DNA from 3 places in the Metabacillus sediminis genome. Region 1 is predicted to be linked to each of the others. Evidence: riboswitches for the same ligand, from Rfam matches in the RefSeq annotation. Region 1 holds a riboswitch; each other region holds the start of a gene.
The links. Region 1 has a riboswitch for cyclic di-GMP ahead of WCV65_RS15320 (putative glycoside hydrolase). Riboswitches for the same ligand answer to the same signal wherever they lie in the genome.
Positions count from the first base shown of each region.

Region 2: it holds a riboswitch for cyclic di-GMP, as region 1 does, so the genes downstream of both, WCV65_RS13285 (anti-repressor SinI family protein) here and WCV65_RS15320 (putative glycoside hydrolase) in region 1, are expected to answer to the same signal.
Region 3: it holds a riboswitch for cyclic di-GMP, as region 1 does, so the genes downstream of both, WCV65_RS18975 (swarming motility protein SwrAA) here and WCV65_RS15320 (putative glycoside hydrolase) in region 1, are expected to answer to the same signal.

Region 1 covers NZ_CP147407.1:2,946,357-2,954,302, reverse strand. Annotated here, with positions in the region: gene WCV65_RS15325 (fructose-specific PTS transporter subunit EIIC) at 1-277, shown strand, start outside; gene WCV65_RS15320 (putative glycoside hydrolase) at 651-1,535, opposite strand; cyclic di-GMP riboswitch class I at 1,571-1,661, opposite strand; gene WCV65_RS15315 (hypothetical protein) at 1,727-2,953, shown strand; gene WCV65_RS15310 (hypothetical protein) at 2,950-3,858, shown strand; gene WCV65_RS15305 (DUF2194 domain-containing protein) at 3,855-5,705, shown strand; gene pelF (GT4 family glycosyltransferase PelF) at 5,702-7,138, shown strand; gene pelG (exopolysaccharide Pel transporter PelG) at 7,098-7,946, shown strand, end outside.
Region 2 covers NZ_CP147407.1:2,536,811-2,544,756, forward strand. Annotated here, with positions in the region: gene WCV65_RS13275 (SNF2-related protein) at 1-524, shown strand, start outside; gene WCV65_RS13280 (YqhG family protein) at 536-1,330, shown strand; cyclic di-GMP riboswitch class I at 1,485-1,578, shown strand; gene WCV65_RS13285 (anti-repressor SinI family protein) at 1,608-1,742, shown strand; gene WCV65_RS13290 (helix-turn-helix domain-containing protein) at 1,834-2,169, shown strand; gene WCV65_RS13295 (signal peptidase I) at 2,174-2,731, opposite strand; gene WCV65_RS13300 (hypothetical protein) at 2,734-3,423, opposite strand; gene WCV65_RS13305 (CalY family protein) at 3,606-4,202, opposite strand; gene WCV65_RS13310 (hypothetical protein) at 4,620-4,823, opposite strand; gene WCV65_RS13315 (DUF5658 family protein) at 4,835-5,134, opposite strand; gene WCV65_RS13320 (TasA family protein) at 5,472-6,065, opposite strand; gene WCV65_RS13325 (helix-turn-helix domain-containing protein) at 6,612-6,950, shown strand; gene WCV65_RS13330 (polysaccharide biosynthesis tyrosine autokinase) at 7,014-7,946, shown strand, end outside.
Region 3 covers NZ_CP147407.1:3,654,340-3,662,285, reverse strand. Annotated here, with positions in the region: gene WCV65_RS18985 (hypothetical protein) at 1-2,172, shown strand, start outside; gene WCV65_RS18980 (5'-nucleotidase C-terminal domain-containing protein) at 3,003-5,363, shown strand; cyclic di-GMP riboswitch class I at 5,507-5,594, shown strand; gene WCV65_RS18975 (swarming motility protein SwrAA) at 5,680-6,108, shown strand; gene WCV65_RS18970 (hypothetical protein) at 6,557-7,946, shown strand, end outside.

The DNA.
Region 1 (7,946 bases):
GAAAACGGCATACATTATGGGAGCTACCTTTATTACAGAAGGAGCGATTCCGTTTGCTGCTGCAGATCCAGGAAGGGTCATTCCAGCATCAGTGATTGGCGCAGCGACAGCCGGAGCACTATCGATGCTGTTTAACATCAAGCTTCCTGCACCTCATGGAGGAGCGTTTGTTATTCCAGTTGTAGATGGCAATCCGTTCTTGTATATTGTCGCCATCCTTATCGGAGCAGCAGTAACAGCTCTTATCATTGGATTCTGGAAAAAGCCTATAAAATAAATGACGAAAGAGACTGCGGAATATAGACCGCAGCCTCTTTTTTGTATTCCGCATGTTTCTCTAAATTAAAGGGTAATGGGTTAGGAAGAATACTTATTGTGAAATAAGTTACCTTTTTTCCTGAATTTTAAATATTCTAAATAGACTAAGTCGTTAGAAATGGGTAGAATGAATTATAACGAATGGTAGGACCTTACAAAAAACCAGACTCGCATTTGAGGCGAGTCTGGTTTTACTGAGCCTATTCGAATATTGCCAGCATCTTACGGCTGTGCTACAAATAATGTAAGTCAATTAAGTGGATTAGAGTCTAATAAGAATGGAGAACTAGTTATTGTCGAAAAATACCGGGTGTTTTAGGTTGATATAATAATTACCATCTATTAAAGTCTTTTGTTGCTTTATAATGAATAAATCCTTGCTGCACGGAATACCAATCACTCTTAGAGTGCTGTTCAAAAGAAACAGTAAGAACTTTAAGTCCAGTTTCCTTCTGAATGGCTTTTAAATCGCTCATCTGATTTTTAGACCAAGCATCTTTAGAGACAACATTGTGGTTGAAATTCTCCCACATAATCGCATCTACATAATTTTTACTCGTAGTTTTAAGAGTCTCCATTCCCCAATTCTGGATAATTCCAAGTGCTGGGTAGGCGTTTTTTACACTTTTCAGCAACTCCCCAAGACCTGCGCGCTGTTTAGCAAGCTCGTCAGGATTTTCGCTGAAATAATCATCTATATTTCCAACGGTGTCAAAAAAGACGCCGTCCATATTTTTACTGTGAACCTGGGCTTCAATCTCTGAAAGCAGCAATTGTCTGAAGTGCGGGGAAGCCATATTCATCAGGTAGGAATCCCATTGCTGAATATAGTATTTCTGACTGGATTGCTGATAGTAATCGGCAGGCTGAAGTTTTTGCAAAAATGCGGTATTCCAATTATCAGCTTCCATCGAGTTGATGTAGCCGAATACTTTCGTACCATTTGCCTTAATCGTTTCGATTTGGGTTTTGGTGTAAAGAAGGGGCTCTATTATGACAAGGTCATAAGCCTTCATTTTATTGATGATAGCCGGGGTGGGAGCATCGTAGAAAATTTTGTAGGTTTTCACGTTATCAAACACTCCATTTGCAGCAGAAACATTTTGGACAGAAGCAGCGGGAGAAGAAGTCGTTAAAGCAGAAGCAGCGGGAGATAAAGAAATAATACTAGATACAGCAAAAAAAGCCAATACAAAAAATCTGATTACGTTATTCATTTGTAATCCCTCCGTTTTTTAACGAGGGATGGTAGCTTCGCAGGCTGGCGATCGGTACTTCTTTGTAGAAGTCGACGACCCATGCCTTTGCGTCCTTGCTTTTCAGCAAGTTTGCCCATCACCTTTTGTCCTAATCATATCAGCCTATTTTTCTGAACTCAACCTATTTTTTATAAAAGGAAGTGATTCTAATGATCTATAGACAAACTAATACTATTCTAAAATTAACTGAAGCGATTGGACTATCCGTCTTAAGCATCTTCCTGATTTTCCTCTTTTCGGACAGTCTCCCTATGCTGAATGAGGTGCTTTGGTCTGTTGTGATTGTCCTTATTTCTATGAGATATGGCTTATATTTTGGATTAATTCCCTTTTTCATAGCCTTTTTCACCTCGCTTGCATACGAATATCAAAGCGGCGGGGATCTATATTTGTATCTGACAGATTTCAATCAACTGCTCCCGCTGGTGCTATTCTTTTTCCTTCTTCTATTTACTGGACTTTCAAGTAAATCCCACAAAGAAAGATATTCCGATATAACATATTTATATGAAGAAATTTCTGAGGATAAAAAGCTTCTGGAAGAAACATTAGACGAAGCATTATCTGTAAATGAGAGTTATAGAAGAAGATTTTTAGAATCAGAGGATCAGTATGCAGAAATGTATGAAATGATCACGGCGCTTCATTTTACAGATTCGGACACGATTTTTAATGAAATGGTGCGTATTGTTAACCAGAAATTTAAAGGGAGCCAGCTCGTTTTATATCTAATCTCCAATCACGGTGATTCAATCCGATCCAAAATAAATACAAACAGGGAAGGAAAGCTGCAATCGAATTATTGGATGGATGAAATGCCTTCTCTGTTAACTAAAGTGATGCAGGAATCTTCTCATGTGCTGTTTAGATCACGGGAAGATGATTCTGCCTCCCCGGTACTCGCAGGTCCGGTTTTTATTTATGGAGAAAAGAGGTATATACTGGCGGTGGATGGCATTGATTTAAAGGCTTGCACAGCTCAGCAAGTTCAGTGGCTTGACTGGTGCTTAAAGTGGATGGGCACAAGACTCGGCTTTGCCTATAAATATGAGCGGGAGCAAAATCAGCATGAAAGATATCCTGGTACGGGGATCTTTCAGCTTGCTTCCTTTTTTAAACGATTTAATGCAGAGCTTGAAAGGGCAGAAAAGATCGGGCAGCCCTTTGTTATTTTCGAACTGAATACAGCGGGCCATAATCTGAGTGAAATCGATCTCTTAATGAAAAACCAGCTAAGGGAGCTTGATACAGCGGGGTGGGATGAAGAGATGGAAGTTCTTTATGTGCTCCTGCCAGGTGTAGAACCTGTAAATGAAAAGGCAGTGAAAGAAAGATTGCAGAGAGCTCTTGCAAAAGAGGTGGATTCGTTAAAATGATATGGATTTTTGCCGCAGGGTCTCTTTTAGGAATTATCGCATCCATTTTTTTGTCTAAATTTTACTATGTCAAAAAAATTGAACAGAATCAGTATGGTCTTCTTATATTATGGATTCTTCTTTCATTCTCAGTTCCTGTCCTTGGTTTCGTGTATGGCTGGTTTTTGCTTTTGGCATACATGAGAAAACAGGATGATACCTTTATGGAGGAATATTCAAGCTATATTCATAATAAGGTATACAATTTTGAAAGTTTGAGAGAAACATTGAGGCAGGATCGTGAATTGCTTAACATGACCAGCCACAGTACGGAAAATACGTGGATGATGAAAAATCTCTTGCTGCATATGTCGAATGAAAATACGGTCAATCAGGAAAAAATCATTAAAAAGGGTCTTAACCATCCTGATATGGAGGCCGTACATTATGCAGCGACCATCACAAATGTTCTACACGATCGGTTATCAAATCTTATCCAGCAGCAAAAAAGAGAAAAGGTCACGGACCGGCCGTCCTCTTACAGGCAGCTGCTGGACTCCTATCAGGATTATCTTTCGAGCGAATTGCTTTCTTCTGCGATTCGAGAGAAAACCGAGGCTGAATATGAAGCTTTTTTGAGAGAGGCAGCTGAAGCATTTCCAGATGATCCAAAGTATACAGAAGCACTTGGCTTATATTTATTCGAAAAAAATCCTGACGAAGGAGAGCGTATTTTTGAAGGGCTTTTAAAACAAAACCCTAATTCTGCTAACGTCATGTGGGGATGGCTGAAGATTTCCTATACAAAAGAAAGATGGGAGAAGGTTTTTGAACTGGCCGATCGGCTTAGAAATCATCCAGACTTGGTTTCTTTCCCTGGAAATCAGCAAGAAATTATCCGATATTTAGGAGGGGAACAAAAGTGAATGGACGGATTCCCCGATTTGCTATTTTTACATTTGGAGCAGTCATTCTATTGCTTGCAGGAGTGCTATTTATGAATTCCGATCATTTTTATTCCAACTTGCCGCTTAGCCCAAATGAGAAGCCGGCAGAAAAAGTTTCTTATATGAATTCGATTCATCCGGAAAAGAAGGCCGGGAATATGAAAATCTATTTAACCGAGCCTGAAAAGGGAGATAAGTTAAGTGAAGGAACATTTTTTAATATAAAAAAAGCACTGGAATACGCGAAAATTCAGTATCAGGTCATTGCTGCTGAGAAAGCAGGCACCCAAAAACCATCCCCGTATACTCTGCTTATTTTAACGGGAGAGGATACAGCCCGCTGGGATTTTAATTCGATTGAACGATTTGTAAATGACGGCGGCCGGCTTTTTTTAGCAAACCGGTTTTCTGATGCTGAATGGAATGAATTGCTCGGTATAAAGAAAGCGGATGGATTTGCTGACGAAGTAAAAGGCATTACATTTTCAGATTCGTTTTTTAAAGGATATCCTGACCTGGATTCAAATTCGAACTATTTCTCTAACAGCATGCTGAAAACAGAGCTGCAGCCTGATGCAAAGACTTATATGTCCGCCGGATCGCTTCCTTTACTATGGACTCGTGACGCAGGCTCAGGCAGGGTTGTAAACTGGAACGGGACAAGCCTGCAAGATAAAAGTACACGCGGCCTGATTGTTCAATCAATTAGTCTCGCTTTCCCTGCATTTGTCTCTGGACAAATGGGAGGAAAAGTCATGTATATAGATGATTTTCCAGCCCCGATTGCTGAAGCAGAGTCAAAAAAAATCAGGAAGGAATATGGTATGGCCTATCCTGAATTTTATAAAAAAATATGGTGGCCGGACATGAAAGAAATCAGTCAAAATTATGATTTTCCATACACTGGTGCCATTATCGGGACGTACCTTGACAAGCCCCGCCTTTTAACAGGACAGCTGATGGAAATGAACCAGAAAGATTTGCTTGCCTATGGCAGGCAGCTGCTATCGATAAACGGAGAGCTTGCATTGCATGGGTATAACCATGAAGCACTAGTGACCGAAAAAGAGCCGATTTCCACTGAGTTTGGATACCGCTACTGGGAGTCTCAATCAGAGATGGAGAGTTCGCTCCTTGAACTTAGAGGTGTTCAGGAGGAGCTTTTTCCTGATCAAAAGCTAAAGACCTATGTTCCGCCATCCAATTTGCTGAATCGATCCGGAATCTCTGCTTTAAGGCACACCATGCCGGATTTGGAGGTCCTTTCAAGTCTTTATACTGGTGACCCTTCCAATGGGAGTTTAATTCAGGAATTTGGCTATGATTCTGTTTATACGGATTTATATCATTTTCCAAGAATTAATAGCGGCTATACGTTTACAAAAGAGGATCAGTTTCAGCTGACGGATGCTATAGCAAACATGGGGGTATTCTCTCATTTTATTCATCCGGACGATGTACTGGATGAAGACCGCTCCAAAAATGCAAGCTGGGAAAGTTTAAAGGGAGAGTATGTGAATATGCAGGAGTTTCTTGCAAAAAACTTTGGATACGTAAAAGGCTATAAACAAATAGATGCAAAAAAAAGAATGGCTGCCTATCAGGAAGGTCAATGGTCAATTTCCTATAAAGAAAACGGGGTGGAGATTCACGGCTATCACGTCCCTCAGCCTTCTCTGTTTTATTTAAGGCTGGAGCAGGGGAAAAAACTGAAAGAGGGAAGTTATCCATTCGGGAAAATTGAAGAGCGGCAGCCTGGACTGTACTTATTACACATGAACAAGCCGGATGCTGTCATTGAATGGGAAGAGGCGAGCAGGAAATGAGAGTAGGAATGATCGCTGAAGGGAGTTATCCTTACGTAAGCGGCGGAGTATCAAGCTGGATCCATACCTTGATTACCGGAATGGAAGATATCGAATTCTCTCTTTTTACGATTACTCCAGAAAAGAAAAAGAATAGTGAACTGAAATATTCACTTACGAAGAATACCGTTCATCATCAAAATGTGGAATTAATAACGGATTTTCCGGATAAGAAGGTAAAATCCAATCTTACAGAAGCAGAACTGTCGCTTCTGTTCAAATGGTTTACCTTCCAAACGCTGGATCCTAAGGCACTGCTTATACTTGGGAATCAGGAAAAAATGGGGTCGGTGGAAGAATTTTTTGAAAGCGAGTCTTTTTACACTCTTGTACAAGAATGCTATGAATATGAGGAGCTGTATGGGTCATTCCTTGATTATATGTGGATGTGGAAATCCATGTATACACCGGTCATGCATCTCCTCCAGCAGGATTACAGCAAAGTCGATGTCATTCATTCAGCTTCAACCGGATATGGAGGGTTAATCGGGTCCTATATATCCATTGTACAAAACATTCCTTTTATCATTACGGAGCATGGAATCTATTCGAGGGAGAGGGAAGAGGAAATCCTTCAATCATCATGGATTCCAGTCATATACAAAAAAAGGTGGATTCGTTTTTTTCATCATCTTTCCAGGATTGCCTATGAACAGGCAGAGGACGTTATCACGCTGTTTGAAAAAAACCGCGGCTATCAGCTGGAGCTCGGGGCTCCGGCTGAGAAAACGGCGATTGTTCCAAATGGAATAGACATCAATACCTCGTTAACTCTTCAAGGAAAGAAGCCGGTTTTTCATATTGGAGCTATCGTTAGAATTGTACCGATCAAGGATATAAAAACGATGATCTATGCGGCCAATACGTTAAGAAGATGGGGATATTCGTTTCATTGGTCTATTTTAGGGTCCGATGAAGAATTACCCGAGTATGCACAGGAATGCAAGGATTTAGTTGTCAGTCTTGAGCTTGAGCAATGGGTTACGTTTACCGGTAAGGTGAATGTTCAGGATTACCTGCTGTCCTTCGATGTATGTGTTTTGACCAGTTTGTCAGAGGGGCAGCCGCTGGCTATTCTAGAGGGAATGGCGGCATCAAGGCCATGGGTGGCAACGGATGTAGGAAGCTGCAGAGAACTCATCGAAGGAAGAGAAGAAGATCCTTACGGCGCTTGCGGCTTTGTCATCCCCCCGATTCAGCCCGAGGAGCTCGCGGATCGATTGAGGTGGTTTATGAATCACCCGGAACTTCTTGAACGAATGGGGAAAAATGGACTTAATCGTGTGAAGAATGACTATCTTCTTTCGGATGTGATTACATTTTACAGAAATTTATATGTAAAGAGAGGTGAAAATGTTGGCCGGCATCGGATTCCAGCTGCAAAAATTATTTAAAGAAGATTATTATTCTTCCAGGCTAAAGGCCTATTTGTATTCTCTTTTTGTTACGGCGGGACCGTGGCTGATTGTTATTTTCACCATTCTTATGCTGCAGGTCCTGCTGAAGACAGTCCCTGGGGTTAACGCGCTTAATAAACAGCTGTTTATGATTTCTGTCTCTTACTGCTTTATGTTTTCTCAAGTTCTATTTGGTTTTCAGCAGCTCGTTGTAACGAGGTATACGGCTGATTGCCTTTACGAAAAAAATGAGGAAAAGGTATTTTCCTCTTATCTTGGTTTTTCGGCGGTGACGGCTGCGGCCGCCATCCTTTTATGGCTTATATTTGCCTTGCTGTCACCTCTGCAGTGGGAATATAAATTTATGATGCTGGGATTATTTTTACTTCTTAACTTAATATGGATTATGCTGCTTTACCTGTCGGGCGCCAAGAATTATCAATCCATTGCCTTAGCCTTTCTGGCGGGGGGGGTCTTGTCAGTCAGCTGCATGTTTATATTGCTGAAATGGAATCCATTCCCTCAAGGAGAATGGACGCCGGCATGGATTATGATGGGCAGTTTTACGGGTGGAATCGCAGTGACCTTTCTCTGGCTCGTGAATGCTATGCTGAAAACTTTCCCAAATCGGGCTGCGTCCATGCCATTTGAATACTTAACTTATTTTGATAAGTATCCGCAGCTTGCGTTTACAGGGATTTTTTATAATGCCGGGTTATGGGTGAGCAATTGGATTATATGGGTATCGGGCGGGCAATGGCTTTTAGATACCTTTCGTTACCACCCGGGATATGATACGGCCGTG
Region 2 (7,946 bases), 410 kb from region 1:
TGCAATGGTACTTAAAGCAGCATGGCATCTCCTCTGTACCTTTTCGCGGCGGTTTCAAGCGCGGAAAAAAAGATTGGATGAAGGATTTGTTTAAAGGCAACATCCAGGTGCTCATCGCGACAGAAGCAGGCGGCGAAGGAATTAATCTGCAATTCTGCAATCAGATTATTAATTATGATCTTCCCTGGAATCCAATGAGACTGGAACAAAGAATCGGCCGGATTCACAGGCTGGGCCAGGAGCGGGATGTTCATATTTACAACATGTCAACGAGAAATACGGTAGAGGAGCACATCTTAAAGCTCCTATATGAAAAAATCAATCTGTTTGAAAAAGTGATTGGGCAGCTTGATGAAATTTTAACGAGGATGGAAATTACGAACTTTGAAGAACATCTTCAGGATATCCTTTTCCATTCTGCATCTGATGGAGAAATGAAAATTAAAATGGAAAACCTTACTTCGATTCTTGATTTCGCACAGCATGATAAAGAAGAAAAAAAAGCGGCCGGAGATATTATTTAGGAGGGTGACGAATGAATCAAAAAGAAATTCATACATTATTGGAAAGATTCTTTATAGCCAACCAATGCGAGATTACCGCAAAAACGGCCGGGGCGCTTGCCATACAGCTGACGATTGAAATGGACAAGGAGCTTATGAATCGCCCGTTTTACTGGCATTACCTCGAAAAAACAGGCGGAGATCCAAATCCGATGAAGCTTACTCTCCTAACAGATAAAAATGAAGAAACAGACGAAGAGAAAACGGAATTTGTTCATTTAGGCTCTCCCAGATTGCATCAGATTTTCCAGTCTGCCCGCAAGCTCGGGTCTTTTGCCCGCATGTATGAAAGACCCAATTCAAACTCGGGACAGCAGCCGCTCCATCCTTGGCTTTGCATGAATATGACCGTCTCTTATCAATGTGATATGAAAAAGGATTTCGTTTATTCCATTGGCCTCCATTTAATAAGCGGAACGATGGTTGAAAACTTTCAGGACCGTCTGAATCAGCTTCCCTTAACACCAAAGATCCCTGATTTTTGCTTCACTCTTTCCCCGCTGATTCTTCCAAAAAGCGGGATGCTGAGAATCCGCCAGCATATTGAAACTAAAATAGCAGAGGATGACCACTCATGGGCGGATGAAGCAAGACAGAGATGGAATGCTGATTTAATGCTTCTTCAGCACTTTTATGAAGATATGGAAGAAAAGCCGGAGGTTTATGAGCTGGAGAAAGAAGCGTTAAAAGAGCTATACGAGCCGAATATCCATATTTCTGTTAATAACGGGGGTATTTTTTACCTAAATCAGCGCACAATTTTTTAATTATATCGGCTGAAAAATCAAAAATTTTAATATTTTTTTCCATTTCGACACAATTCAGCACCATTTTTTATTTTTCCATTCTATAATCATGGTACAAAGGTTTCACTGGTGAATAGAGACTATAGAATCACCTTTAACAGGGAAAAGCTTTTTGGTCAGACAAAGGCAAACCTGCTGAAAAGCAGGGACGCAAAGTCACGGGTCTAAGGTTGCCGTATTGAGGCAATGATGATCGCCGGACTGCCTGAAATACATACGTATTTTAGGAGGAAATGGGATGGAGAATGTAATGGTGAAAGAAGAAATGGATTTAGAATGGAAGGAGCTGATCCTGACAGCTCTCGAAATGGGAATCAGCAAAGAAGACATTCGGCATTTCCTTCAGTCTAAGCAGAATGAAAGCAGCAATTGACCTAATTGTCGAAAAAATTTTGTCGATTCTGTTCGATTTACCGAAATATTCCCTTCGTTATATGCTATAATATCCGAGGGAAGGTGATGTCATGATTGGTGAACGCATACGCAAATATCGCAAAGAAAAAAATCTCTCTTTATCTGAACTAGCAGACCGGGCAGGCGTAGCAAAATCCTACCTAAGTTCAATCGAACGGAATCTTCAATCAAATCCATCGGTTCAATTTTTGGAAAAGGTTTCATCTGTGCTTGGCATTTCCGTTAATACGCTTTTGAATGGCAATACTGAGGATGCTTATGCAAATCAGCTCGATCAGGACTGGACATCACTTGTAAAAGAAGCTATGCAGTCAGGTGTCACCAAAGATCAATTTAGGGAATTTTTGGAATTTAATAAATGGCGGATGGATCAGCCAAAAAAATAAACGGTCAGGACTCATGTCCCGGCCGTTTATTTTTTTGAATATGATTCTCTTCTATACTAAGTATGGCTTGCCAGATTGTCGAAATGGAATAAATGATCATGATCAGACCGGGTATGATTGCCATTAGCGCACCGCCCTCTTTTGTTCGCGCAAAATGGCTAATGTACCCAGCATAGGGCACCGTAAATCCTGAATATTGGGCAACTACATTATCCGATTGAACCGGTGCAGAATCCTCATACTTGTTGTTATCACCTTTAGTACGATATACAGCTTGACCCCCGCTCATCGTTTTTTGTGTGATTCTATGTGTCGCCAAATCATATTCATCCATCCAAAATGTAATGACATCACCCTTTTTAAATCTCGTCATATCCCCGCCCGTTTTTACAGCGATCACTGAGCCGGTTTGAATGCCCGGCTCCATCGAACCTGATAGGACCGTTTTTAATTGATAGCCGAAAACCTCTGGCTCTCCACCGGATGCCTTCGATGAAAAAACGGCTAAAGCAAGTCCAATTAAAATGAAAAAGAGTAAAATTGTAAACCCCCGGCTTATCATCTTCACTCGGAATCCCCCTTATCAGCTGCCAGTTCTTCAGGGGTTCTTCCCGGCTCAGGATCCTCCTCAGGTATTCCAGCACTACTTGACTTATCATCTTCAACCTGGTCGATCATTTCAGAATCTTTTGCAGGTTTCTTTCCCTCTTCTTCCATGTTTTTTGAGTTTGTCTCTTTTTTTTCTGCTCTCTTTTTATTCTCTTTTTTCGGAGGAGGAGGGCATTCTGCCACGGTTATAATGGAACTTGCAGTCCGAACCGTCTCGTTTTCATTTCCTTCATAACCCGGCCGCTGATCCACTTCCGCATAATAGATGCCGGGTTCATCCGTTTGAATAGAAAGATGCTCTGTATGATTCTCCCCGATTTTGCCAAGTGTCCCTTCTGCCAGTACCTTATCATCTTTATAGATGCGATAGCCTGTGGATCCAATCATACCGAATCCGCTATTACGAATGGAAAAAGGCAGATTCACTGAACTGCATGCAGTAAAAGGCTTTTCAATATCCGCTTGTTCAAAACCCAGTCTGCTCCCATCCCACCATGAGCCCATTTGAAACCCAATTTCCTGATCCGCTTTTTTATTTAAATAAGCTTGAACGGGTGATGACGAAGTAGCTGAAACAACCAGAATGGTCAAAGAAATTACCGTTGTCTGAAAGATGCGTCCTCTCTTACTTCTGCTGCTCCCCATCCTTTATCCCCCGTCCGTTATGTAGAATCTGATCTTCATAAGTCATGAACCTTTAACGTCTTCATCCTGAAAAAAACTTCAATTAAAAAGGTAAAGGCGGAGGCAGAACAGCTGAAATCTGCTGTTCTGCCTCCGTCCTGATACCTTGTTTTATGTAAAACTTCTATGATGAAAGCTGGAAATTATAGCTCCTGACCGTCGCCTTGACGTCCGTCAAATGTCCATTTAAGCTGGAGAGAATCTCCCTGGAATTGGTTTTGATCTTCACCATTATCAACAAATTCAAATTGAACAAACAGATCATCCGTTGTACCAGCTTTTAGTCCCTTTTTCTTTTCAAAAAGCGGGGTAAAGACATTGCTTGCAACTGCGTTTGGATCCATATCCTTCAGCTCAGCAAGTGTCGTGCTGTAAATAACATCGTTAAGCTTGTCCGCATTATAAAGAAAGTTCACTTTGATATGGCTTCCTAAATCCTCAGAATTTGAAGGCTCGCCCTCTTTGTTCGTTACCGTGTATTCAGTCGTCAGTAGTACTTTTTTAATATCCACTGTCCCGTCATTTTGAAGCTTAAACGTGCGGTTCATCCAATCACCAGGCTTCATGTCCTTCACATTCACAATCTCAGTCGGAACCGCGTTTAAATCAAGCGTTCCTGCTGCAAAAGAGCTTGCCGCTTCTGCTTTATCATTGAAATATGCATACGTTCCCCCGCCGACCAATGATAATCCAAGTGCCGCAGATGCAATACCCAATCCTAATTTTGTCTTGATCCCCATTTTACATTCCTCCTGATTTTCTGTGTGTATGTGAACTCTTTATGAATAAAGAGGCTCAACCATTCTGTTTTGCATCATTATAATTTTAAATATTCCGACAAATTCAAATCCAGGAAGGACTTTTTCCATAGGTAACAGATTATGTACAAATTGTTATAAACTTCTTCCTGCCTGCCTCCTTTAGTTTAGCAGTCGCCTAAATTCGGCAAAAGGTTCTTTGTACCAATATATCGACCCATCCCTTTGTACGATTTTTCCAGAAAAAGCACCTGGATCCACATAAGAAGTCCTTGCAAACCGGGCTTTTCCCAAATCTCCTCCTTTTCACCCTGCACCTTTCTATCCGGGACATTAGACACTTCTTGCAGCCTGAGCCAAAATATACAAAAAAACCTCGAGCAAGCTCCAGGTTGGCTGTTAGGCATATAAAGAAATGATAGGCTTAGGATCGTACCCTTTTTCACTGTACTTCGATTTTATTGGTGTAATTTTCATCTGTGCATGTTCGAAAAGAGAACGCTGAAAGGTTAAATCATTGGAGCATACCGGACAAATCCATTCCCCGCCATTATAGCTGCTATATGAAGACTTTGCGCAGCGCGGACATACTTTTTTAAACATCATCATCTCTCCTAATTTGTTGCATGAAAAATCCAAGTCGAATGAAGCACCATCACAAACGTATATAAAATGCAGGCAGAAAATGTAACGCCCTTTAAAATTTTCGTTGTTTTAAGCGGAATTAAAAACACCATACAAAGAAGAAGCACAGAGAACATCAGCTTCACACCCATAAACGCTACCGGCGTCCACTCATACAGGCTTTTCATAATCGGGTTTGCTTCCCTTATAAAACCGAGTTCAAGACCGGCTAATGTAACAAACAAATCAATTGCATTGACAATCGCCAGGTAAATGAATGCAGTTTTCATTGGAAACCGCTCCTTTGGCATACAGGCCATTATTTATGCTATGAATGAAATAGCAGATTATGCACCCTTCGGTTCTTCCAGCCTGGAAAACACCCGCCAAATAGTCATAACGGAGTACCCGATCAACAGCAAACCAGGAACAATGAACAGGAGCGCATTTCCTTCTTTAGACTTAGCATATTCAATAAAATAACCGATATACGAAATGGTGAAACCTGTGTAATGGGCTGCTGCGTCTTATCAAATGTGATTCAAAGTACTTGTATATCTGCTTTAATGGTTTCTCATAAACAGGTGAAAAAGGAAGACAGGAAAGCTCCCGTCTTCCCGGGCTGTCTTACAGCTCTTCGCCTTTACCGTGACGTCCTTCAAATTTCCATTTAAGAGTAACTGAATCACCCTGAAACTCATTTTGCTCTTCATTGTTATCAACAAACTCAAATTGAACAAATAGATCATCCGTTGTTCCTGCTTTTAGACCCTTTCTTTCCATTAGAGGTGTAAATACATTTTTATCAATCACATTAGGGTCCTCGTCCTTTAATTCATCAAGGGTTGTGCTATAAATAACATCATTTAGTTTGTCTGCATTCCATAAGAAATTAACTCTGATGGATTTGCCCAAATCATTTACATTTACGGCAGCACCAGCTTTGTTTGTCACCGTATACTCAGTAGTCAGTAATACCTTTTTAATATCTAAAGTACCGCTGTTTACCAATTTAAAAGCACGATCCATTTTGTCACCCGGCTTGATGTTCTTCACATCAATAATCGTTTCAGGATTTACATTTAAATCAAGCGTACCTGCTGCAAACGATGATGCTGCCTCTGCAGTATCATTAAAATAGGCATATGTACCGCCGCCAATTAAGGAAAAACCAAGCGCTGCTGATGCCAGCCCTAAACCTAATTTTTTCTTTACTCCCATTCTAAAAGCCCCCTAGATTTTAATTTATATTGAACTTTTCTTAATAGAAAAGAATCAACCGCCAGCAATCTTTCTTCAAGCACATTTTTCAATAGAGTCTAACCGGAAATGGGGCGTACAATCGTTCTTAATAAAGAATACCTATATCTGATTATATATTAAGTCCTAATTAATTGAAAAATCTCGAAAATTGCCATAATATTCACTTTAACGAACATTTTCGTTCTTTTTCTCGAATTATCTAACAATAGCTAACTATTTTATAAAGAACATCCTTTATTAAAAGACGGGCTCAGGCTAGTTATGAAGTTTAGTCTCATATACAAGCTGCCTACTGACACCTCGTTCTCAATTTAAGCTTCAGATTCCCAGATATTCTTTCATAATCAGGTAAAATTTGTGATATATTGTCATTTAATTCTTTTTAAAGAACCAAATCGTTCTTTTTCTCGACATTTCTAAGGATTTCACTCCACTATTGTATTTTATTAAGAATCTACTGTACTATATAATGAACATAGATACTGATAGATAAGGAGTAACCATATGACTTTTGCAGGAAAAAAAATAAGGGAGATTAGAAGGCAAAGGGGCTTTTCCCTGACTGAGCTCGCGGATCAGGCAGGTGTATCCAAATCTTATTTAAGCTACATAGAACGAGATGTACAAAAGAACCCCAGCTTGCATTTCCTTACAAAAATTGCTGAAAATCTTGGTGTTGAGGTTAAGGATCTCATAGGGGAACAGAATAACCAAAGCAGACTTGAACAGCTAGATCCAGAATGGGAAGATCTTTTAAAAACAGCGATAAGGAATGGATTAAGCAAAGAGGATTTTAAGCTTTTTACCGACTATATCCAGTTCAGTAAAAAGCACAGCAAATAAGAAATCTCCTTATTTATTTAACAAGATCATACAAGTATTGATACTTAGGAGAAGAGGATTACTATGGAAAAAACGTTTGAGATTAAAGATCTGCTTAACATCCTCAGGAAGAATAAAATTCTAATAACGTCCATACCGTTTGTATGCCTGCTGATTGGATTTATTTATACGTATTTCATTGCAAGTCCAATATACGAATCGAAAACGGATTTGCTCGTAAATACCACCCCAACAGCAAACACTGCCGAACCTGTATCACCTCTGGAAATAGACGCAAGTCTAAAACTCATTGAAACTTATCAATATATATTAAAGAGCCAAAGAATGGCCGATCTGGTTATTAAGGATCTGGATGGACTTCTTACGGAAGATGAATTTTTAGACAATGTAAAGGCAGAAAGCAACGGAAATTCTCAAATCATCTCTATTATTGTTGAAAACAAAAACCCAGATGATGCAGCCTTAATTGCGAACAAAACAGCGGTCATTTTTCAATCAGAAATAAAAAAACTGATGAAGATTGAGAACGTAAACATTTTAACAATAGCAACCCCTTATTCATCTACTTCTAAACCCATTTTGCTCTTTAATCTATTGCTATCTTTTGCAGCAGGTTTAATTTTGGCCACCATATTTGTGCTTATTAAAGAACTTAAGAACAAAAAATTCGAAAGCAAAAAAGGCATCACTGATTTATTAGGAATCCCTTACCTGGGAGAGATTCCAGCCATTATTCCACAAGGCCCGACAAATAAATATTTAGATGAGCGTTACAATAAATTAGTTGCCCATACTGAACCTCATTCATCTTCTTCTGAAGCATACCGGTCCGTAAGGGCTAATTTAGATATTCTGCGGCAGTCTAAGCAGCCAGTCACCATTCTTGTAACAAGTACCTCTGCAGGAGATGGTAAGTCATTGACCTGTGGAAATCTTGCGGTCACATTGGCTAAGGACAATAAAAAAGTGGTTTTTGTAGATTCAGATATGCGAAAG
Region 3 (7,946 bases), 710 kb from region 1:
GTTCAAGCTAAATACGTTCTTCCTGGTAAAATCGCTAAAGAAGTTGTAATTTTCGAAGTTTCCCGTTACAACCTTCACAAAGAACTTAAACAGCTTATCGCTGATAACAAACTAGATGAAGTACCTGCTAAAGTAGCTCTTCTTCAACGCCTTGAAGAAAGATCTGTAAAAATTAAAGAAGAAGGCAACAAACTTCACCCGGGTATGTACCCAGCTCTTACAGAAATCAACGCTGCTCTAGCTGCAGATAAGAAGAATGTAGTTGCTAGCTACGAAGCTAAATTGACTCCAATGGTAGCTAATGTTGAGTCTATCAACGCTACTCAGCTTAAAGTAACTTTCAACAAATCTATCGATGCTAAAACACTTTTTGCTGATGGAGTGAGCGGAGCATTTGTTACAGATGCATTCAAACTTGTTTCATTAGACGGAGTACCTGCTGGAGCATTGAGCGGTGAACTTTCTGCTGACGGCAAAACTCTTACAGTTACAGCTGCTAACGTTCTAGGAAAACGCTATGATGTAACAGTAGATAAAGCAAAATCTCTAGATAGCAAATCTCTAACTAAATATGAGAAAATGATTTCTGTATCTGCAGACACAACTGCTCCAACAATCGTAGGAACAGAAAAGCTTTCAGCTACACAAGTGAAAGTGAAATTCTCTGAGCCAGTTAAAGCATTTGCTGGAACTACATTCAAATTGGCTGATGGAACTGACGTAACTGGCCAAATCACAGGAACAATTGCTGATGGCGCTACTGAAGCTGTCTTCACAATTGGTTCATCAGTAGCAGTTAATAAAGACATTACAGCTACTATGATTGGTGTTCAGGATAAAGCGGGTAACCTACTTACTCCTAACCCTGCTACTGTAACGTTCCAAAAGTCTGATAAAGATGGTACTAAACCAACTGTAACGACTATTGAGCAAGTTTCAGGCACTAAATTTGCTGTAAAATTCAGCGAAGAGCTAAATACACTTCCAACTGTAACAGTTAACGGTGTTGCTACTACTGTAGTAAAAGATTCTGCAGATGCTACAAAATACATTGTAACTGCTTCTTCTGTTCTTGATGGTGCTGCTACAGTTGCTGTAAGCAACATTTTGGATCGCAGCGGAGAAGCTGGCGACAGCATGAGCCGTGTTGTTACATTCACAAAAGATACTGTAGCTCCAAAAGTGGTTTCAAGTGCTGTAGTTGCTGATGCAACATCTAAAGTGGAATACCTTGAAATGACGTTTGATAAGGATGTTACGCTTACAGCTGCAACTGTAGACGCGACTGGAACATACGTAAAAGACTTCATTACAACTACAGTAGCTGCTTCTGATCTTTCTGCTACTACAGTAACTTACAAAGATGCTAACAACAAAAAAGTAGTTCGTGTTAACCTTGATACTCTACTTGGATCTAAAGATGTAGAAGGTGCTGTTTACAACCTTGATTATGTCCTAAGCGGCGTAACTAGCGATGCAAACGTAGCTGCTACAAACGGAAAAGTTACATTTACTCGCGGTAAAGACGGAGTACCTGCAAACAGCGATAAAGTTGCAGTTAACTCGTTCGATCAATCTACTACAAACAACAGCAAAGTTGAAGTAGTATTCAGTAAAGAAGTTGACGGTGCAACTGCTGTCAATGCTGCAAACTACAAAGTTGACGGTGCTGTAGTTGAATCTGTACAACTTGAAGGAGTTTTGGCTAACGGAACTCAAAAAGCTGTTTTGACTCTTCAAGCTAACTCAAATAACTTCACAGGCGATCGTAATGTATCTGTTGAAGGAGTTAAAGCTAAAGGTTCTTCTGTAGCAATGGATAAATACACTGCAGTTAAAAACTTCAAAGAGAACGTTGCACCAGTCGTAACAGCTGCTAGACTTACTGCTACTGACAAAATCACTCTTACATTCTCTGAAAAAGTAATGCAGACTGCAACAACTGCAAATGACTTTGAAGTACTTGTTGGCGGACAATCAAGAGCAACTGCTAACAACGTTGATTCTGCATTAACAGCAGCTGGCGCAACTACAGTTACTATCGATATCCCTGCAGTTACAGCTACAGAACTTTCTAAAGGATTGTCTCTTAAAGCTCTAACTACTCTAGATATCATGGATGCTAACGGCAACAAACTATCTGTTCCTGCTAACATCACTGTATCTAACTAATTTAAAAGTATTATAAAAAAGACTCTGCTTTTAAGCAGGGTCTTTTTTTGACTTCAAAATATTTACTAGATTGACACAATTGAATGAAAATATAAAAGTCGTGGCTTATCAATAACTTAAAGTTAGGCGTAGCATTGAATCTCCACATCAAGGTGTATTGTCATTCCAATATTTTACGTCATAAAATACAAGTAACTATAGCAACAAAAAAACAAAAGAGACAGTCTGAAAAAGTTGTATGATTATTTCATTTTTGCTCCGGTAATACATTAAAGCCCAGTGACGTAAAAAACCATATAGAAAAATACGTATTCCCCCACATGCATCCACATGCACAAGAGGCGTGGAGCCGGAAATTTACGAATGGCAGGGTCAGCCTTAATACATACTACCGTGAGAGGTGAACGAACCTGCAAGATCAAAAGTATTCTGATCATCAGAAGAAAAAGCCTGACGACAGGGGAAGAGACGGCTGTACAAATGGGTGCCTGGATAGCTGCGGCTGCACAAATGGCTGTTTTACATTAGGCATGATCCCCATTCAGTTCATAGTATTAGGCTATTACTTATTGGAGAGATTTTAAAAAAGGTGCCGGTCACCACCAGAAGGAATTCAAAAGGCTCCGTGGATATCTCTGCGGGGCTTTTTTGTCTTGCAACTAAAAACACACCAATTTACAAAATAAACAAATAATTTACATCCATAACATAGATATAAAATCGCTAATACGATAGACTCAAAGATAAGTAAGCTTTTTGACCCCAAAGCGTTTTTTATAGGGGGCGTATTAGCGGAGCTTATTAGAAAACTTTAGGAGGAAACATAAATAATGTCGAAGAGTAAATTCTTGAAATCCAGTATAGCGGCTGCAGCTGCAGCTTCCACTGTTGTAGCAGTCAATCCAGTTCAGGCAGCTTCGAGTTCTAAAGCGGAACAAGCAGTGAAGAACGCTGAGTTTTATTCCAATTCTCTATCCACGTTTTACAAGGTGGATGAATCCGGAGATTTGCTGTTATCTCCTAGTATTCTAAAAAGCTATAATAACTCCAAAGAAGCCATATCTGCAGCGAGAAATGAAGTTTCAAAGCTTAGCAGTCCCCGCATTAAAAGGCTAATGAACGATCGTCTTGAGTTCTCTGAGATTCAGCGCTTGCGTGCAGCTTACATAATTGACGCCGTTAAATACGGTGAAAAATTGGACAGTGCAAGATACAAGGTAAAAGCTGATTTTCTAGTACTGTCTCCATCGGAGCTTAGAAGAGCATACGATGATTTAAGAAAGCAAACGATGCAGCTTGAAAAAATGGTTTCAAAGGTTTATGGCCCGAAATCAAGAGAAGTTGTGAATACTCGCTTCGTCTTGCCTGCTAAACTGACGACTGAATCCTTCTCCTATGAAATGACCCGTTATGATTATCATCAAAAAGCTAAGGCTGCTCTTTCGGCTAAAGACCAAGGAACAGCGGATAAAATGTTTGCAATTATCAGCATGCTTGAAACGAAAGGTGCTGATTTAAGAGCCGAGCTTACGAAACTATATCCTGACAATCAATTGCTAAAAGAATTCTACTCTTTAATTGATGCTTCCCTTGAACCTGCTCTAATGAAGGAAAAAATGGACTTGAGAACTCAGTATAAAGTTCTATTTCCAACAAACTTTGAGCTTTCCGTTTTGCACACAAATGACACGCATGCGAACCTGGACCGTGCTCCAAGACTTGCTACTTCCATTAAAGAAACGAGAGCTATAAAGAAAAATTCCGTGCTTCTTAACGCTGGAGACGTATTTTCCGGAACGCTTTACTTTAACGAATTTAAAGGCCAGGCTGACCTTGAGCTAATGAATCTTCTTGATTATGATGCAATGACATTTGGTAACCACGAATTTGATCTTGGAACAGTAGTGCTTTCCGACTTTGTTAAAAAAGCGAAGTTTCCATTCGTCAGTGCAAATGTTGATTTCTCTAAAGATGCCAATATGAAAGCTTATGCCGGATCTGACGTTTCAGCTGAACCGAAGGATGGGCAAGCCTACAGGGCCATTGTGAAGAATATAGATGGAGAAAGAGTGGGGATTTTCGGACTGACGACAGCTGAGACTTCCACTATTTCAAGCCCTGGTAAAGATGTTGTATTTGAAGATTACATTGCTGAAGCAAAAGAAGCGGTTAAGCAGCTTGAAGCGCAAGGCATCAATAAAATTGTTGCGTTAACTCATATCGGCTACCAGGATGGCGGCGGAGATAACGATGTAACTCTCGCAAAAGAAGTAGAAGGAATTGACGTAATTGTCGGAGGTCATTCTCATACCATGCTGAGTGCACCGGTAATGGACAACACAGGTGCTGAGCCAACGGTTATTGTTCAGACTGGTGAGCTAAGCAAGAATCTTGGTGTGCTTGATGTAGAGTTTGACACAAAAGGAAAGGTAATTAAGCAAGCTGGCAAACTGATTGATATTGATCAAAAATCAGGGGATCAATTTGTGATTAAAGAAGATGAGGAAGCGGCTTCTGTCCTTAACACAAAGTACAGACCGGCTATTGATAAGGTTAAAAACGAAGTGGTAGCAAAATCAGAAGTAGCTCTAAATGGAGTTCGTGCAGATGTCCGTACGAAGGAAACGAACCTTGGAAACCTTATTGCCGATGGGATGCTTGCAAGAGCCAAAACCATCAACCCTAAAACCGTAATGGCTGTTCAAAACGGCGGTGGAATTCGTGAATCCATTGATGCAGGAGATGTGACAATGGGTGAAATCCTCACAGTTCTGCCTTTTGGGAACTCCCTTGCAATTATGAACCTTAAAGGTGACGAAATTAAAGCTGCACTTGAGCATAGTGTAGAACTGGCTCCGAAAGAAGCAGGAGCATTCCTTCATGTTGCAGGAATGAAGTTCACGTATGACAGCACGAAGCCTGCTGGTCAGCGTGTCGTGAAAGTAGAAGTGAAAGAGGATGGGACGAACTATACCGCTCTTGATCCAGCTAAAACGTATTCAGTAGCTACAAACGCGTTTACTGCAGCTGGCGGAGACAATTACACGATGTTTAAAAAAGCTTACGATGAAGGCCGGGTCAGTGAACCAGGTTTTACAGACTGGGAGACGTTTAGTCAGTATCTAAAAGCTAACCCTGGTATTAAGCCTGCTGTAGAGGGACGTATCATCGATCAGAGTGCAGGAAAATAATTAAGAATCGTATCAAAATAAACCCCCGCAGTGAAAATGAGCAGGGGTTTTTTGATCTGTATTTAAGGATAATTCATGTAGAATATAGATAATATTCCAAAACAATAGTATAATAGTCACTATTGGATTAAAATCCAAATATACCAGTATAAAGGCAAACCTGCTGAAAAGCAGGGACGCAAAGCCGTGAGTCTAAGGCATTTATAATGCTAGGATCGTCAGGCCGCCGTAGGAAATAAGTGCTTACACCAGAGAAATTTGATTTGGTCTGTTTAAGCTTATGCGGCTCAGGTTTATTAATGGAGGGTGCATAGGAATGAGTAATGAGTTAACCCCGTTTGATCAGCGAATGAATGATAAGCAAATCAGGAGCTATTCAATACGGAGAGAAATTGATTTTGTTATGAGAGAGAATCAAATTTTAAAAAGCAGGAAAGCAGAGAATGCTGTGACCTTATTTATACGATATTGTGTAAATTATACAAGCTGCACAAGTTTTTCGGATATCAGCAGTTCCACACTTGAAGATTATATTCAGCATCATATCGGCCGGCCCAATAAGTCCAGAGAGTATGATTCATTTAAAGGGTTAAAAAATGATGTGAAGCTCTTGGAACAGCTTATTTCCAATTCACCAGACGATACTTGCAAGCTGGACTTTTCGCTTATGAATACGAATCTTTGGTCTTCTGAAGAAAGCATTGAGTATTACAAACCCAGAAAAAATAATTTTTTCCTTCAATAATCCAAAACTGCAAAAAATTATTAACAATTGAGGAAAAAATTATGATACAATTAGGACGAAAGTATCGAGTGATTTTTTGTATGCCACATACATAGACGCAGATAGACAGAAATCTTAAACAACATACGTCTTAGCATTTAGATTCTTTCACCTAACTTGTTTCCCCTTTCAAATTTTCATAAAGCGGGAGCCCCTCATGCTGTTCTTGACATCAGTGTGAGGGGTTTTTTTATGTGGCATCTTTACAAAACCTTAAACTCCCCGAAGTGAAAAATTTACCTGAATTTGATATTTTTAAAAGTATACATTTCCTCCCAATAATTTTAAAGTGATTTTCCAAATTCCTAAGACATAAATCCTAACGTTTGGTAGAATATACATATTAGAGAAATAATCGGATTTTCTGGGAGGGAAATTGGATTAAAGAAAGGTTTTGGAGGATATTATTGTGAAGTTACTTCGTATGTCATTATCTGCCCTGCTCCTCATTTCATTGCTCGCATTCCCCGCATCTGCCACGGAAGGACCGTATAAAAATATTGGTCCGCAAGTTCAATATGTAAATGTAATACGAGGTGAAGCCGGACAGGATCAGTATGGACGTCCGCTTTATTATGCACTGCTGCAGGGTGAGCCTGCTAAGCTTGTTGTTATGGATTTACAGACGAAGCAAGTGATTGATATGGAGACTCTGACTGATGCTACTGCAGCCTGGTCAATTGAGGTTGGTCCGGATCGTCAGGTTTGGCTGGGATCTACTCCTAACAAAAATCTTTACCGTTATAATCCTGATACAAAAGAGCTTTCAGACTTGGGTAAAGAACCCTCAGCATCCAATACAACCATTTGGGATTTAACGTATGATACGAAGCAAAATCGGGTATTTGGTGTAACTTCATATGGCGGAACGGTCTTTACATATAGTGATGACAAAGGGTTTGACAGCCTTGGTGTTGTCATGAATGGACGCAAGTACGCAAGAAGTGTTGAATATGATGAAGACAATAACACATTATATGTGGGCCTCGGTTCTCCGGCAGCTCTTATTAAGTGGAACCTGAATACAAATGAAAAAACAGATATTCTGCCTGAAGAATATAAATCTGCCGCCTCTGTTTATGATCTGGACCTGGCGGGCGGAAAAGTATATGCGAAAATGGAAAACAAAAGTACACTGCTCGTCCTGAATCAGGAAAGCAATCAGCTGGAGCATGTTCTGCCGGCAGACTCCAGAGGAGTATCAGAAAACTGGAATGGCCAGAACGTATTTTACAGTGCCCAGGGAAAATTATTTGAATTTAATCCAACAGACGGAAGCAGCCGGGAGTTAGACTCGAACTTATCCCGTGCAGGCGCCGTATCATTGGATATTCTTAATGTAAATGGACAGACCCAGCTTGTAGGCCTGGCTGGAAACAGCGGCCGCTTTTATGAATATAACCTTGCACAAGATCGCTTTAAACTTTCTTCCTTAAAGCTCCCTGCGCAGGCTGTAGAAATCTACAGTGTAGGAAACGGGGTCAACGGAAACATTTACAGTTCAGGATTCATCTCCGGAAAACTTGGAGTGTATAATCCAGAAACCGATACAACTAAGATGTATGAGGGTCTTGGACAGGTTGAGGACATGACATCCATGAATGAGAAGATGTTTTTTGGTGTCTATCCGGATGCACTTGTGTATGAATACGATACAACTAAGGAATGGGCTGCAGGAAGCAATCCAAGAAAAATTATGGACCTTGGAGCAGATGGACAGGATCGTCCGAAGGCTATGGCCACTGACCAGGAAAGAAACAGACTCTATACGGGAACGGTTCCAAAACGCGGGCAGAAGT